DNA from 2 places in the Listeria grandensis genome. Region 2 is predicted to be linked to the other one. Evidence: riboswitches for the same ligand, from Rfam matches in the RefSeq annotation. Region 2 holds a riboswitch; the other holds the start of a gene.

Region 1 (7,851 bases), on a different contig from region 2:
GCGTTCCTGGAGTGAGTCCACCACCTCACGAAAACAAGCTAATTGCTGCTCGAAATAAGACGTTTCTTGTTGATCCGCCGTCGCAAAATGTGTAAAAATACCTTCCATCACGACATCATCACGTTTTGCAATGGCCGCTTCTATTTCCTTCACAGCTTCCATCGAACGCAAGCCGAGCCTTCCCATACCCGTATCCACTTTCAAATGCACGTGTAACGGAAGTTCTGCGGTTTTCATTGTGGAAAACGCTGTGAGCCATTCTACATCAAACAGCGTAAGCGCAATGTTATTCTGTGCGGCCAGCGCTGCAAATTCCACCGAGACGGCGCCCATCACTAAAATAAAATCCTCGAATCCTGCCTCTCGAAGTGCCAGTGCCTCATCAAGAATCGCCACGCAAAAACCTTGGGCACCAGCCTCTTTCGCAATTTTAGCAACTTCCAACATCCCGTGTCCATAAGCATCGGCCTTCACTACAGCAAGTAAAGCAACATGATCTGGCAAATGGTTCTGTTCTTGCTTAATATTCGACGTAATTGCCGATCGGTCAATCTCCACCCATGTCGGGCGATGCCACCCTGTTACTGCCATTCCTTCCGCCCCCGATCCACTTCTTCAATAATGACCTGAGCCGCCGCACTCCGCCCAGTATGCGTAATACTCACAAAAACCCGCTCATCCAATCGTTTCGGTTTCGTTAAAATAGGCCGCCCATTCGGCAATGTCAAAATCTCTACATCCGTAAAGCTGAGCTCCTTGCCGAATCCCGTACCATTCGCTTTAGCATACGCTTCTTTCGCAGAAAACCGCCCCGCCAAAAATTCGACTTTCCGCGAACCGCTGTATTTCCCGAGTAAAGCCTGCTCCTCTTCCGTCAAAATACGCTCGACGAAACGCGGATTCTGCTCCAACACCTTCTGCACCCGGTCCAGATCAATCATATCTAATCCAACACCTTTTATCATTACCTCACCTGCTCCAAAAGTTTGCACGCCCCAAGCGCTGCGTCCTTCCCAGCTTGAATACAATCAGGAATCCCCACACCACGATAAGACATTCCCGCAAGAAAAATAGTCGGATGGCTTTGCTCCAGATCCTTCTCAACTAGCTCCAAACGTTCTTGATGCCCAACCGTATATTGTGGCATCGCCGCTTTCATCCGGCTTACTTCATAAAATAGCGGATCACCTTGCAATCCGATCATTTCCTTCAAATCCGCCTGAACCTTCTTCGCCATTTCTTCGTCCGATTGCTCAAGTAGCCCAACTTGTCCGGCTTTTCCAAGGAATCCACGAAGCAAAATTTTACCTGCAGGTACCATATGTGGCCATTTCTCGTGTACCCACGTACAAGCCGTTATAGTGTATTCCCCTGTTCTCGCCACTAAAAATCCCGTGCCTTCTGGGATTTCCGGCACGGCTTCCTTATCAAACGCAAGTGAGATTGTAGCTAGGCTCGTCATCGGTTGCGCCAACAGTGGCTTGATCGCAGGGGCATCTAATAACGACAACACAACATCATGCGTTGCGGCAATCACAATCGCGTCTGCCACAATTCTTTCTCCATTATCTAGGACAACCGTTGTATTCTCGATCGCCTTCACTTTTGTACTCGCGTGCAGTCGCTCTTTTGGCAAGGCGGCAACCAACGCATCTGTTAATGTCGACAAACCTCCCGCAAGCGTACGAAAAGCTCCCATTGTCTTCGCTGTTCCTGTCGTACTTATCGTTTCTGGTCGGTGACGCTTCAGGCCATACATTAAGCTCCGATGCTCTTTCGCCGTCTTCTCAAACTGCGGAAAAGTCGCGCGCAAACTCATCTCATAAATATTTCCCGCATAGATTCCTGCAAGTAACGGCTCAATCAAGCGCACAACCATCTCTTTTCCGAACCTGAATTCAAAGAAGTCGCCAATCGACTGATCTTCCTCCGTCACGCTAGCTTCTAGCATCAGCTCTTCTAGCGCTCGAATTTTCCCATCTGAGGTGAGTAAGTCACTTTCTAGGAGCGCTCGAATATCTGTCGGAATGCCCATCACAGAACCTTCTGGAATTGGATGAAGCGCTCCTTCGTGATAAATATAAGATTTTCCCGTCGCATTCGTAATGAGCTGATCACTGAGTCCTAACTCCTCAACAAGCGCCATCCCCGCCGGTTTACGCGCCAAAAAAGAATCCGGACCTTTCTCAATAATAAAACCGTCACGATGAACCGTATTGAATTTACCACCGAAATGATCATCCGCTTCAAAAAGCTGCCAATCCACGGCCTCTTCTTTTACCTGTTTATTAACGTGATAGGCAGCAGTCAATCCAGTCAATCCGCCACCGATAATTACGATCTTTTTCATTAGAATCCTTCTCTCTGTTTTAATGTTACTTATTGGATGGTTGATACCAACGATATAATTTGGTCGCATCTTGCCTAGCAATATAGCGGACATTCGCGTTCAAGTGAGTTTGTCCTGATTTTAGCAGTACCGAGAAATGCACAACATTCCCCTTCTCCATCCAGATGCTCTGGGAATGCGCCACAGATTGAATACGGCGCTTCAACATAAAATTGGTCTGCTTCGAAATAAACGCACGCCCCTGCATCACAAGTTCCGTTTCCGTCGTATAAAAACCGGTCGCACGATAAGCCCCATAAGCAATCCCCGCAAAAATCGGCACGAGCACTAAACTAAAAAGCCCCCACGGGAAGAAAAGAATGCTCACAATAAGTATGATCGGCAACGTCCAAATCAAATGAATAAAGAAAAATCGTCTCAAACTCGTTTTCGGTGCTCGTTCTAGCTGCTCCACTGGGAAATCGTAATCTTCTAAAAACTGCGGTAAAATTTCCAATGCCTTCGCTTTCTTCACGATTGGTAAGATCAAAATATCTCCAGAATGTTCTTTATCCCCAGAACTTCCCGCCGTCACAACCCGAACGGAAGCCAATTTCAGCATCTGACGCAGTGGGGATTCAATCAGTTTAACCGATTGGATACGTTCGAAAGATATCGATGTATGCTCACGTTGTAGCAGTCCCTTCTCGATTTCAATGTGATCATCAAACTTCATCAACTTGAATTGGAAATACTGGAATAGCGTCGTTACAATCGCAATTCCCCACAAAATCAGTAGCACAATCAAAATCACGATCACGATAATCAAGACTCCGTAATGCACAATCGTATTGAATTGCTCCTCCACGAAGTCTGTTGGAATCACATCACGAAATTGCTGTCCAAACGCCAATATAATTAAGAAAATCCCGAATACGCCACCCGACGTCACAGCCATCAGCAATAATTCCTTCACCTCTAACTGAAATGTTAATAATGGCTTTTCGTTTTTCTCAACCTCTATGGGAACCTGCTCCGTATCCAGCGGTTCGACAGGACCTTCCACGAGTTCGGCGATTTTGCCCGCGCGCAGATCTTTTAATTCTTGCGCAACGCTTGCAGGCACAGCGCTTAAATCAGCCTCCGCCTTCCCACCGCCCGCTGTCTCAATCAAAATTTGAACCACATGAAATGGCATGTAGAAAAACCATTGCTTCTGTTGCACCGTCTGAATCCGCTCATACGGAATAAAAATATTCTTCTTGAAGAACAGGCCGTATTTCACGCGAATGCCTTTATCATCCATGCGGTAGCGATATGTAAAATACTTAATCAAAGCCGGCGCTAAAAGCAGTACAATTAAAGCAATCACGAGAAGCGGATACATCCACCAAGACAAAATCCCTTTCCCACTTAAATTCCTAAAGAGTGTGAAAATAACGACGGCAATTGGAATAATACTCTGTCTAATGCTAACAATCAATTCTTTAATCAGCGCAATCGGATGCAGGCGTCTATCCTCATACATCTTCCTTCGCCACCTTTACAAGTTCTAAGATGTGGTGCCTCAACGCATCGGATTCCGCTGCACGCACGGCCTCAATTTTGTGCACAGTTGCCGCAGTAGAAATCGACACACTCACCAGTTTCTTTCGTCTAAGAAGCGGTCCTTGATCCGTCTCCACATGTTGCACACGAATCATCGGAATCAATACACGACTTTTGAAAATGATGCCGTGCTGAATCTCAATTTCGTCATGTCTAATCTGATAACTCCACCTAGCCCAACGGAATGGGACAACGACGAATAGCATGATAATAAAATATAAAAGCGTAACACCAAAACCAATCGCACTCCACCACAAAGAAACATCCATTGCGTAAAATAAGATAGTTAATCCAATTGATACCAATAAGAATAAAATCGCAGCAATTAAATTCTCCTGCCTCCACACCGTTTTGATTTCCTCTGGTAATTTCTGCGCTAAATTCTCAAGCTCCATGAAACGCCCTCCCTTTTCTTTTAATGATACTTGAAACAGCCTGAAAAATAAAGCTTTATCCCCTGCTTTTTTACACAGTGCTCAAGCAAAATTATACCCTTACTTCGTTGTTTCGTGTATACTTTAGTCCTTCATAAAACTTCTTACTCTTGTCGTTTTTCGTTCATAGTTTGTTCATTTTTAGCTTTTATAATGAAGTCAGGAAGGTGGTAGTAAACATGAAAAAACGATTTTATGGATTTTTATTAATGACACTTCTCTTTTCAACAACCCTACATATCCCTGCCAGCGCGGCAACAACGAGTCCTACTACTTCAACTGAAACAGCCGATGACTTCGTGGAAATGTTCGAAATAGCCAATTATACAGCAGCAAACCCATATATTTTAGTTTCCGGAAATACCGCAACCGTGATGTTTTCCACTGACGAAAATGCCAAAGTAAGCATCCGGGGTAGCGCCACTTACGTGAAAACGACCGATTACGCTATGGATCAAGAGTTGACGCTAAGCCGATTAAAAGAATCGAACCAGCTGATTTTAACCGTCACAACCGAAGCTGGCGTCAGCACTTCCTATCCCATAACGGTGAAAACAGAGCCAAAACCAAAGCATCAAGTTTTACCGAAAATCGCGGAAACATCGCTCAGTTCCTCAAGAAGAATCGATTCTTAGAGAAATCTCCCGCTATTTTCATTTTCACTTCACATTTTCCCTGTAGTATGGTTAGTAACAACTACTGGAGGGATTCTCACCTTGAAAAAGAAAATTGCATTCGGCGCCGTATGCTTCCTAGTCGCACTTGGAATTAGCATTTTGCTCACACAACCAGAAGTAAAAGATGCGGCCAGTAAACTAAAAACCAATTATATAGAAGCAACCACTGTAGAAGATGTAACAGATCCGTTGACTAGCCTACTCGACGGACAAAAAGATTGGTTTGTCGAAAAACTAGGCGGATCATAAAAAAAGCATGATAACAGTCGCGTAAAATCGACTTGTCATCATGCTTTTTTGTGGCTTAATTAATCATTTTCTTGAAATCCACTCGCTTATTGATGTAGTACATAATCGGCGCACCGACTGCCAACACGATGAATTCGCTGATGGCAACTGTTAGCCATGTGTATAGGAACGGAAAATCTAATACCAACATTAATTCCCATGCCACCAAAAATGATGTAATTGAGAAAACAATGGTAGTTAGTACCATCCTGATTTTCACATTAGTCACAAAGCGATTCAAAAAAATAAGTATCCCAAGCGAAATCACCGACTGCCCCACGCCAAATACCAAATCATACCACCCGAGCGGTGAGAAGAAGTTAGCAATGAAGACACCGATCACAACTCCAAAAAAGTACTTTTTATCAAATACGATTAAATGGTTGAACATCTCGGACAGCCGAAATTGAATATTCGTGAATCCGAAAGGTGCTACAACCATAGTCACGACAACATAAAGCGCCGCAACGATCGCATTTATCGTTAACGTTTTTATTTTCATTTCTTAATTTACTCCCTTAGTTTTTTTACGTAGGATGGTTTCGAACTACGTTTTCTTCTTCATGTTACCTCAAAAGCCTTGCTACATCAAGTACTATTTCATTTAAATCTTCTTTCTTGCAAAGTAAACGGTTTCTTATAAAAAATACTTGCTTTTTTTCGCAAATGGGTGTAAATTCAATTATAGACTTTATTTATCCACGATGATAAAGGTTCTTTTTCAGCTTTATCAGGGATAATAAATATCCACAATGAAATCGAGGTGAAATTTGATGCAACTGACAAAAGGCGTGGAGCAGGCGATCTGCATTATCGTGCTACTCTCCACACAAGACACCCACAATCCGCTGGCATCGGATACGATCAGTGAGCATTTGCAAGTATCCCCTTCTTATTTAAAGAAGATTATGCGCAAACTTGTCGTCCAGAACATCATTCGCTCTGTGCCTGGCAATAACGGTGGTTTTTCACTTGCGAAAAGTCCTGAAAAAATCACCTTGCTAGAAGTCGTGGAATCGATGGAAGGCGAAATATCGATCTATCCAGATACAGGCTTAATCAACAAGGTTTTCCGCGATGGCGCACACACTTCTAAAGGGGAAGCAGTGTTACATGACGTTTTTAATGGCGCAAACGAGCTTATCCGAGACTACTTATCGAAGCAAACAGCCGCAGACTTACTGAAACGTACCATGGAGCAGCCCGAAATACCGGTACTTAATTGGAATATCACAAATCTAAGCAATCAAAATGAGAAAGAGTGAGTTTTATGAATATGTTAAAACAAGAATGGAAACGACTTTTAAACAACAAAATACTGCTGATCGCGTCCATCGTGATTTTATTTATCCCTATTTTATACGGCGGTGTTTTCCTTAAATCCGTGTGGGATCCGTACGGTAAAACCAGCCAGCTCCCCGTCGCTGTTGTCAATCAAGATCAGGCGGCCGACTATGAAGGCCAAACGCTTGATGTCGGTAACGAACTCGTCGGTGAACTGAAGAAAAATAATGACCTTGGTTGGAATTTCACAGATTCAAAGACGGCTGAACAAGGACTAAAAGACGGCAAGTACTACATGGTCATCACGATTCCCAAAGACTTTTCCAAAAATGCTTCAACCGTTCTTGATACGACACCCAAAAAAATGAACCTTTCTTATGAAATCAATCCCGCACAAAATTATATCGGAGAAGTCGTGACTGGCCAAGGCGCTTCCGCAGTCAACGCCAAAATCTCCAAAAAAGTAACGGAAAGCTATGCGAAAGCCATTTTTTCACAGATTTCTAAAGTTGGCGATGGTTTCCAAACAGCCGCAGACGGTTCTAAGAAACTCGACCACGGCACGATTCAATTAAAAGATGGTAGCAAAACATTGACATCCAAGCTTAACGAACTAGCATCAAGCACACCGAAACTCGCAGACGGTGTCACAAAACTGGATAACGGTGCCGTGAAACTAAACGTCGGTTTGGAAAAATATACAACAGGCGCTTCTGGCTTGCAATCTGGGCTAACAAAAATCGAAAGCGGTACATCACAACTTGCTCAAAACTCACCCGCACTTGTCGCAGGAAGCAATAAACTCGCAGACGGATTAAACACACTAAACGGCAAAACAGCTACACTCGCCGCGAAAGTACCCGAACTAAACAACGGCCAACAACAATTAAACAATGGCTTAAAACAACTACAAGTCGGTAGCAACAAACTAAACGCTGGCTTAAAAACATTAAATAATGGGCTTCCATCCGACGACCAAGTGAAACAACTTTCTAGCGGATTAACGGCGATGCAATCTGGAATCGCACAAATCAACAGCCAACTAAATAACGGTGCAGACACGAACGCAATGCTTACAAATATCACCAAACAAATGACAACCATGTCCACCGCACTAAAAGACCTAGGCGCAACAATTCAAACAAACGGCAAGGGCACAACAACCGCGATCACAAACACGAACGCCTTTAAAAACCTAACACCCGCCGAACAAAAAGAAATGGCAGACGCA
Region 2 (7,851 bases):
CTTCTATTTAGGTATTTTTTTCGTAATTCATTATTAATGTCTTGAATCATTTGAATATCTTCTTCATTACTAAAAATTCTATCTATTTTCGGGAATTTTTGATTACTCCATTCCAAAGCTGATTTCGGATTATTTGCAGAGCCTAGATCTTTGTTTTCAAGTAATGCAAACATGGTCTCCTTGCTATTTATAAAACTATTAAACCATTTTCCTGATAACGGAAATGTGGGTTTAATTTCTAGTTCTTGTTTTCCGTCATTCGTGGCCCCATGGACTAATGGGGATGACATTACTACTAAGATTACAATTGCTAATTGAATCAAGCTATATTTTTTTAAAAAAAGTATTATTTTTCTCATTTTAGTCCTCCCGTTAACGCGATTTCTTCACCTCAACCGTAATTGTTTGTGCCAAAAAAATTACTATGGATTATATTCATTTAACACCCCAATTCTTCATTTTTTCAAGCTATATTTTTAATGTTCCAGAGAATTCAAAATAATTAGTTGCAATCCTCTTTTTCAAAAATGAGCTTGTTTTATCTCACTTAGACCAAATTTTCCTGACCTTTCATAAAATTTCTAGGCTTTCGTAAGTATGTGAATATTGGTGATGTCCTGCTTTGGTGTTACTAGAATCTCATTAGTATTATACGTTAGTATTAGTAAATGATGCAATCCATAAATATCATTTATCATATATTTATTGAATATTGTAAAATATTTAACTCTTTAGTTATCGGAATATTTGCGTTGGAAGAAGATGGATGTGTTTCTTTTTCTACATATTTCCGCGAAACCAATTTTCTAAAAATAGCCCAATTTTATTTTTGTTAATTTTTAAACAAAGTGGATAACCGTGAAAGCGATGACAATTCAAAGATATCTCTCAAATTGGTATAGACCCCTTACAGTTTGAACCAATTATTTCCGAGGTTTTGCTTCTAAAAGGCACGGGTACTTGCTTACTGTCAGAGCTATTGACAAAAAGTAAAACGCTTGATGAAAGCGTAAACAATGAGGGGGATTTACTAATGATAGATTGGAAGAACACGAAAAAATGGGTAGCAGGCGGAGTTTTGACAGCGGCGGTAGCAGTTGGGGTTTCTTTAACGGGGGGAACGCAAGCTCATGCGGCGGTCGATGATGCCACACCAATGCCTAGCATTCAAGGAAAACAGGTTCTAGTCGGTTATTGGCATAGTTGGAAATCCACGGGCAGAGATGGTTATAAACAAGGTACTTCGGCTGATATTGCGTTAAAAGATGTGAATGCAGCGTATAATGTGATTCCGGTCTCCTTCATGAAGGGCGATGGCGTGAATCGGATTCCGACGTTCAAGCCAGTTGGGTTAACGGATAGCGAGTTCCGCGCACAAGTGGGAGCTTTAAATAAACAAGGTCGTAGCGTGTTGCTTGCGCTCGGTGGTGCGGATGGACATGTGCAACTGCAAACCGGCGATGAGCAAGCGTTCGCCAATGAAATTATTCGCCAAGTAGAGACTTACGGTTTTGACGGTTTAGACATTGATTTGGAGCAAACAGCAATTACGGCTGGGAATAACCAAACAGTAATTCCTGCAGCGCTTAAAATTGTAAAAAATCACTATGCAGCAGAAGGTAAAACATTCCTAATTACGATGGCGCCAGAGTTCCCATATTTGAAACCAGGTGCTGCGTATCAAAGCTATATTACGTCGTTAACAGGTTACTATGACTATATCGCGCCTCAATTTTATAACCAAGGTGGCGACGGTGTCTGGGTGGATGAAACGAACCAGTGGATCGCGCAAAACAATGATACGTTGAAAAAAGAATTCCTATATTACATGGCGGATTCGCTAATTCACGGTACACGCTCGTATTTGCAAATTCCTGCTGACAAATTAGTTATTGGTTTACCTTCTAATAATGACGCGGCGGCAACAGGATATGTGGTTAATCCACAAAATGTTTTCGATGCCTTCAATATGTTGAAAACGGCGGGAACTCCGCTTAAAGGGATCATGACTTGGTCGGCAAACTGGGATGCTGGTAAAAGCAGTGCAGGCGTTTCGTATAACAATGCGTTCGCCAACACTTACGGTCCATTCTTAGGCACAAAATAATAATTAAAATTGGCCGAGTAGTCTTTTGATTACTTGGCTTTTTCTTGTTTCCAGAAAAAAATGTTTGGCTTAAAAGTAGATTTTACGATGATTCTTGGGGTATAGTAGTAAAGCAAAGGTTTTGCAATACGCTTCAGGGGAGGAATGGAATCATGCGTAAATTTTATTTGTATTTTATTTTAGTAATGGGACTTGTAATGATCGGATTGGGGCTTTGGTTTGTATTTAATCCAAGTACGTCGCTTGCAACTTTCACATTCGTAATTGGAATCGTACTATTACTGAACGGTCTAAACGAGATTATTTCTTATTTCAAGGGACGAAAGGTTTTGAAAATATCAAACTGGATTCTTTTGGATGGGGCATTGTCATTTTTGGCGGGGTTAATAATCTTGATCAACAACAATATCGGTGAGAAATTCATCGTGCTTATCTTCGTTATTTGGGTACTTGCTTCGGCAATTCTGAATATCATTATGGCATTCTCGGTGAAGGGCTCCAAAGGCTGGATTTTTATCATGATCATCGGTATTATTGGTGCTGTGATTGCGATTATCTCGCTATTTAGTTCAGCGATTGTTGCTGTGACGGTAGCCATAATTCTAGGCGCGTTCTTTATTTTCCAAGGAATTGCGTGTTTGTTACTGTTTAACGGAATCAGAAAACAAATGCATTAAGAAGTGCAAGGAACCTCTTTGTGACGTGGTCATGGGGAGGTTTTTTTGTGGATTGAATATCTTTTTGGTGTGTGCTAAAATGGAATAGAAAAGGAAGCCATGTTGGTGCACGACTTCCTTAAGTAGAGCCGTTGAAATGACGATGGCCTAATATTTTTTGGAACAGCCATCTATCTCCTCGGGAAAGTGAGTTAGATGGTTATTTTTTGTCTTTATTTAGCGCTGTGATGAGGACAAGTGATACGATGAACATACCAAATTGGAGCGCAATTGTCATCGCTTCAGTAACAAAGGAAGAAAGGATCGAGCGATAATGCAAAAAATAATTATAAATGCAGATGATTTCGGGATGTCAAAAGGGATCAATTATGGCGTGATGGAGGCATATTTGAATGGGGTTGTGAGTTCGACGTTGTTGATGCCGAATATGGAGGCTGCGGAACATGCAGTAAAATTGGCATCGGTAGCGTGTCCAGATCTGTTTATCGGGCAGCATACGAATTTTTTGCTTGGGAAACCATGTTCTGATCCTGCTGAAATTCCTTCGATGGTTGATAAAAATGGGGATTTTTATCGTTCGGCGTATTATAGGAGTGGAAAAGGGCATTTTGTTTATGAGGAAGTTCGCCGTGAAACCATTGCGCAGATGGAGCGATTTCGGGAGTTACTGGGTCATTTTCCGGAGCATATTGATTGTCATGCGGTTGGTGATGAGGTTGTAGATCGGGCGTTTTATGATATTGCGTTGGAATATGGGATTCATACGACACTAAAATATAGTGGGGATAAGGTTTGGCCTTCGTTGCCGGGGTATATGGAAACGGGATTGTTGCTTGAGGTAAATGGTTTGTCGTTTATTGAGGCAGGGACGCATGTGGAGAATTTTTTGCAGGATGATTTTGGTTTGTTGAAGCAGGATTCGGAAAAAGTGATTGAGATGCACTTTGATGCGGGTTTCTTGGATCAGTTTGTGCTAGATAATTCGTCGATGACAACGCCGAGATGTCGGGAGCTCGCGACGCTTTGTGATCCGAGGGTGAAGGCTTGGTTTGAGGCGAATGGCTTTGCGCGGATTAGTTTTGGTGATTTGAAAATGGTATAATGGGATCGGATATAAGTGAGGTGAGCTCAGCGGATGAAACGGTTTTTGATGATTGGCGTTGCGGGTATGGGTGGAGCGCTCTGCCGTTATTTTGTTGGAATGGGCGTTGGTGTTTTCTGGGGAGCTGATTTTCCGCTTGGGACGCTGATTGTGAATTTAAGTGGGTGCTTGGTGCTCGGATTTTTCACGACGTATTTATTTCGGTTGACGATTCTGAATACGGATTTGGTGATTGCGATTGGGACGGGATTTTTGGGCGCGTACACGACTTTTTCGACGTTTAGTTTGGAAACTGTAGGGCTGTTTGAGTCGGGAGAAGCGATGTTGGCGGTTACATATTTGGGGATTAGTTTTTTAGGCGGTAACTTGTTGGCTTGGCTAGGTTTTACGCTTGGTGAACGGCGGTTCGTGCGCAAAAGGGAAGCGACCAAGGAGGGCGATTTGTGATGTGGCTTAATGTGGTTTCTATCGCGATTGGTGCTTTCTTTGGGGCAAATGCTCGGTACTGGCTGTCGACTTGGGTAAAAAGGCGTGTGAAATGGGATTTTCCGATTGCGACATTGATTATTAATTTGGCGGGAGCTTTCATACTAGGATTTGTCGTGCAGTTGCAGCTATCGTTTGATTGGAATTTGCTAGTGACGACGGGATTTTTAGGGGCATTCACGACTTTTTCAACGTTTAAATTGGAAAGTGTGCAGTTACACGCCGAGCAAAAGTGGAAAAAAGTGATTTTGTATCAAGTGGTGACGTATTCGGCGGGCTTGGCTCTGGTCGTTGCGGGAATGTTTTTAGGTTCGATATTATAACAAAGAAGTGTGCGCTATTCGTCATCTAGCGCACACTTCTTTGACTATTTCCAAAAACTGTGTTAATTTCTAAAAGAAGCTAAGACGAGTTGCTAAACACGATGTGACGTAGGATAAGACGCGCTACCTCTTTTGAACTTTGGGGTAGGACGAAAAATTTTGCTTCACACAAATTGAGCGAAAGCGTTTGAAATGAGCAAGTTAGATGGAAGCCGGAAGCGGAGCGTACATGAGAACTGGAAGTCCATCTAACTTGCTCATTGCGAGCGCTTGTCGCCGATTTATCACGTGTAGGCATCTATCTAAAAAGTTTCCGTGGTTCGAGATCTCCCACGTAAAAAAACTAAGGAGTGAAAAGTAAATATGAGAAAACAAGAGGAACTGGCTGGTGTCACACATTTAGGAAATCAGGGGACGGAGTATTCTATGGACTACGCGCCGGAAGTGTTGGAAGCATTTCCGAATAAGCATCCAGATAACGATTACTTTGTGAAATTTAATTGCCCTGAGTTTACGAGTCTTTGTCCAATGACTGGACAGCCTGACTTTGCGACGATTTATATTTCTTATGTGCCCGGCGAAAAAATGGTTGAAAGTAAGTCGCTGAAGCTTTATTTGTTTAGTTTCCGAAACCATGGTGATTTTCATGAGGATTGTATCAATATCATTATGAAGGATTTGATCAAGCTGATGGAGCCAAAATACATTGAAGTATGGGGGAAATTCACGCCGCGTGGTGGGATTTCGATTGATCCGTATGCGAATTATGGCAAACCTGACACGCGTTGGGACGAAGTTGCGATGCATCGCCTAATGAATCATGATATGTACCCTGAAAAAGTGGATAATCGGTAGGAGGAAATGAAAATGACAAATAAAAAAGCGTTAGTGGTTTTTTCTGGTGGGCAAGATTCGACGACTTGTTTGTTTCAAGCGATTCAGGACTATGGGAAAGAGAACGTGGAGGTTATCACGTTTTTCTATGGTCAGCGGCATGCGATTGAGCTTGAGAAGGCGAAATGGATTGTGCAAGATCTGAATGTGAAGCAGACGGTGATTGATACGTCGGTTATTAAACAAACGACAAATAATGCGTTGATGGATGACTCGATGGAGATTTCGCAAGGGGAATCGGAGGAGTATCCGAATACGTTTGTAGATGGGCGTAATGCGCTGTTCTTACTGCTTGCGGGGACGTATGCGAAGGGGCAGGGCATTACGGATATTATTATTGGTGTATGTGAAACGGACTTTAGTGGGTACCCGGATTGCCGCGATGTGTTTGTGAAATCTATGAACGTGACGCTGAATTTGGCGATGGATTTCCCATTTGTGGTGAAGACGCCGTTGATGTATTTGACGAAAGCCGAGACGTGGGCGTTGGCGGATGAGTTGGGACGGCTAGACTATGTTCGGGACCATACGCATACGTGTTATATGGGCGTGGACGGCGGATGTGGCGAGTGTCCGAGCTGTGAGTTGCGAGAGAAGGGCTTGACGGAATACTTGGCGCAAAAGGCTGGAAGCGCGTTATGATGAGGATTGCAAAGGAGTTTACGTTCGATATGGCGCACATGTTGGATGGTCATGACGGGAAATGTCATAATTTGCATGGGCATACGTACACGCTACAGGTGGAAGTGAGCGGGGGCTTGATTGCGACGGGTTCCAGTGCGGGAATGGTGCTGGATTACGGCGATATCAAGCGGATTGTGAAGGAGCATGTGACGGCGAAATTGGATCATGCTTTTGCTTATTTTGAGGAAAATGAGAACGAGTGCCGCATTGCAAAATTACTGCAAGAGATGGATCGCAAAACAGTCGCGCTACCTTGTCGCTCAACGGCGGAGGGCATTGCGATGGTGATCTTTGATTGGTTGACGCCGTATTTGCCGGTTTCTGCGATACGATTAGGCGAAACACCGACGTCATTTTGTGAATATACAGGTGAACTGTCATGATGGATCGCGAGTATCGGATTGTAGAGATTTTTGAGACGATGCAGGGTGAGGGTTATAATACGGGGATGCCCAGCGTTTTTATTCGGTTTGGCCGATGTAATTTGGATTGTCCGTGGTGTGATACGAATTATAATGAGTTTGAGATGATGACTGGACAGCAAATTTTGGATGAAGTGCATAAATATGCGGCACGGAACATTGTCATCACTGGTGGTGAGCCAACGATTCAGCGCGGTATCGAGGAACTTTTGCAAGTTTTGAAAGCGGAAGGGTATTATTTGGCGATTGAGACGAATGGTTTGAAGGAAGTGCCAGCCGAGATTGACTATGTGGCAACAAGTCCGAAGCGGTTATACAGTAAAATGTATGAGAAGCGTCATTTGTCGCAAGCTGATGAAGTGCGGATTGTCGTGGATGGCAATATTCAGGAGTTTTGTGCACAGATTGAGGCGTTGATCCCAGCAAAACGGTATTATTTATCGCCGTGTGAAGAGGATGGCGCGTTCAATATGTTAGAGACCATCAGCCAATTGGGATTACTTAATGCTGAACGCGGCGAAAATAAATGGTCGCTCAGTATTCAGACGCATAAATTGGCAGGAATTGAATAAATTTTGAAAGGAGGCCTATCTTGACTACGTGTTGTGATAGGCTTTTGAAGTTTATGTCAAGAGAGTTTACCTTTCTTAAAGAAAACCTTAAAATTGCTTGAAGGTTTCTTTATACGCTTCTGTTAACATGTACTTAGACTTGAAGGTAGGTCTAAAACAGAGCGGAAAGAAGTGAAATCTATGGCAGAATTAAAGCAAAAGGAATCGAAAAAACTTATTTCAAAGGCCCTTATCATTGTTTCTTTATTGATTATTGGCTGTTTGGCATTTTATTGTGTGCAGTATTATAAAGCGCTACATTCCGTGAATGCTGATTTTGCATCAGCTAAAGGTGAGAATTTTAAATCGGCGAAGGATCCGAAAATGGATGATTTCAATGTATTGTTGATCGGTAGTGATTCGCGCGGGTCAGACCAAGGACGCTCTGACTCGGTACTCTTGCTACATTATGATTCGAAGGCAAAAAGTCCAAAAGTAGTTTCGTTTATGAGGGATTCGTATGTGGAAGTTCCCGGCGAGGGCAAGAAAAAATTGAATGCGGCGTTTTCGCATGGTGGAGTAGAGTTGCTACGCAAGACGATTCA

The links. Region 2 has a riboswitch for preQ1 ahead of queF (preQ(1) synthase). Riboswitches for the same ligand answer to the same signal wherever they lie in the genome.
Region 1: another riboswitch for preQ1. It lies ahead of HCJ54_RS06030 (QueT transporter family protein); the one in region 2 lies ahead of queF (preQ(1) synthase).

The regions. Positions count from the first base shown of each region.
Region 1 covers NZ_JAASUG010000003.1:203,283-211,133, forward strand. Annotated here, with positions in the region: gene alr (alanine racemase) at 1-591, opposite strand, end outside; gene acpS (holo-ACP synthase) at 582-965, opposite strand; gene hemG (protoporphyrinogen oxidase) at 965-2,350, opposite strand; gene HCJ54_RS06010 (PH domain-containing protein) at 2,376-3,857, opposite strand; gene HCJ54_RS06015 (PH domain-containing protein) at 3,850-4,332, opposite strand; gene HCJ54_RS06020 (hypothetical protein) at 4,551-5,006, shown strand; gene HCJ54_RS06025 (hypothetical protein) at 5,088-5,297, shown strand; gene HCJ54_RS06030 (QueT transporter family protein) at 5,353-5,838, opposite strand; PreQ1 riboswitch class I at 5,849-5,893, opposite strand; gene HCJ54_RS06035 (RrF2 family transcriptional regulator) at 6,110-6,601, shown strand; gene HCJ54_RS06040 (YhgE/Pip domain-containing protein) at 6,607-7,851, shown strand, end outside.
Region 2 covers NZ_JAASUG010000005.1:14,176-22,026, reverse strand. Annotated here, with positions in the region: gene HCJ54_RS08170 (fibronectin type III domain-containing protein) at 1-359, opposite strand, end outside; gene HCJ54_RS08165 (chitinase) at 1,034-2,107, shown strand; gene HCJ54_RS08160 (HdeD family acid-resistance protein) at 2,260-2,784, shown strand; gene HCJ54_RS08155 (ChbG/HpnK family deacetylase) at 3,098-3,886, shown strand; gene crcB (fluoride efflux transporter CrcB) at 3,920-4,333, shown strand; gene crcB (fluoride efflux transporter CrcB) at 4,333-4,695, shown strand; PreQ1 riboswitch class I at 5,005-5,048, shown strand; gene queF (preQ(1) synthase) at 5,059-5,550, shown strand; gene queC (7-cyano-7-deazaguanine synthase QueC) at 5,563-6,231, shown strand; gene queD (6-carboxytetrahydropterin synthase QueD) at 6,228-6,656, shown strand; gene HCJ54_RS08125 (7-carboxy-7-deazaguanine synthase QueE) at 6,653-7,267, shown strand; gene HCJ54_RS08120 (LCP family protein) at 7,448-7,851, shown strand, end outside.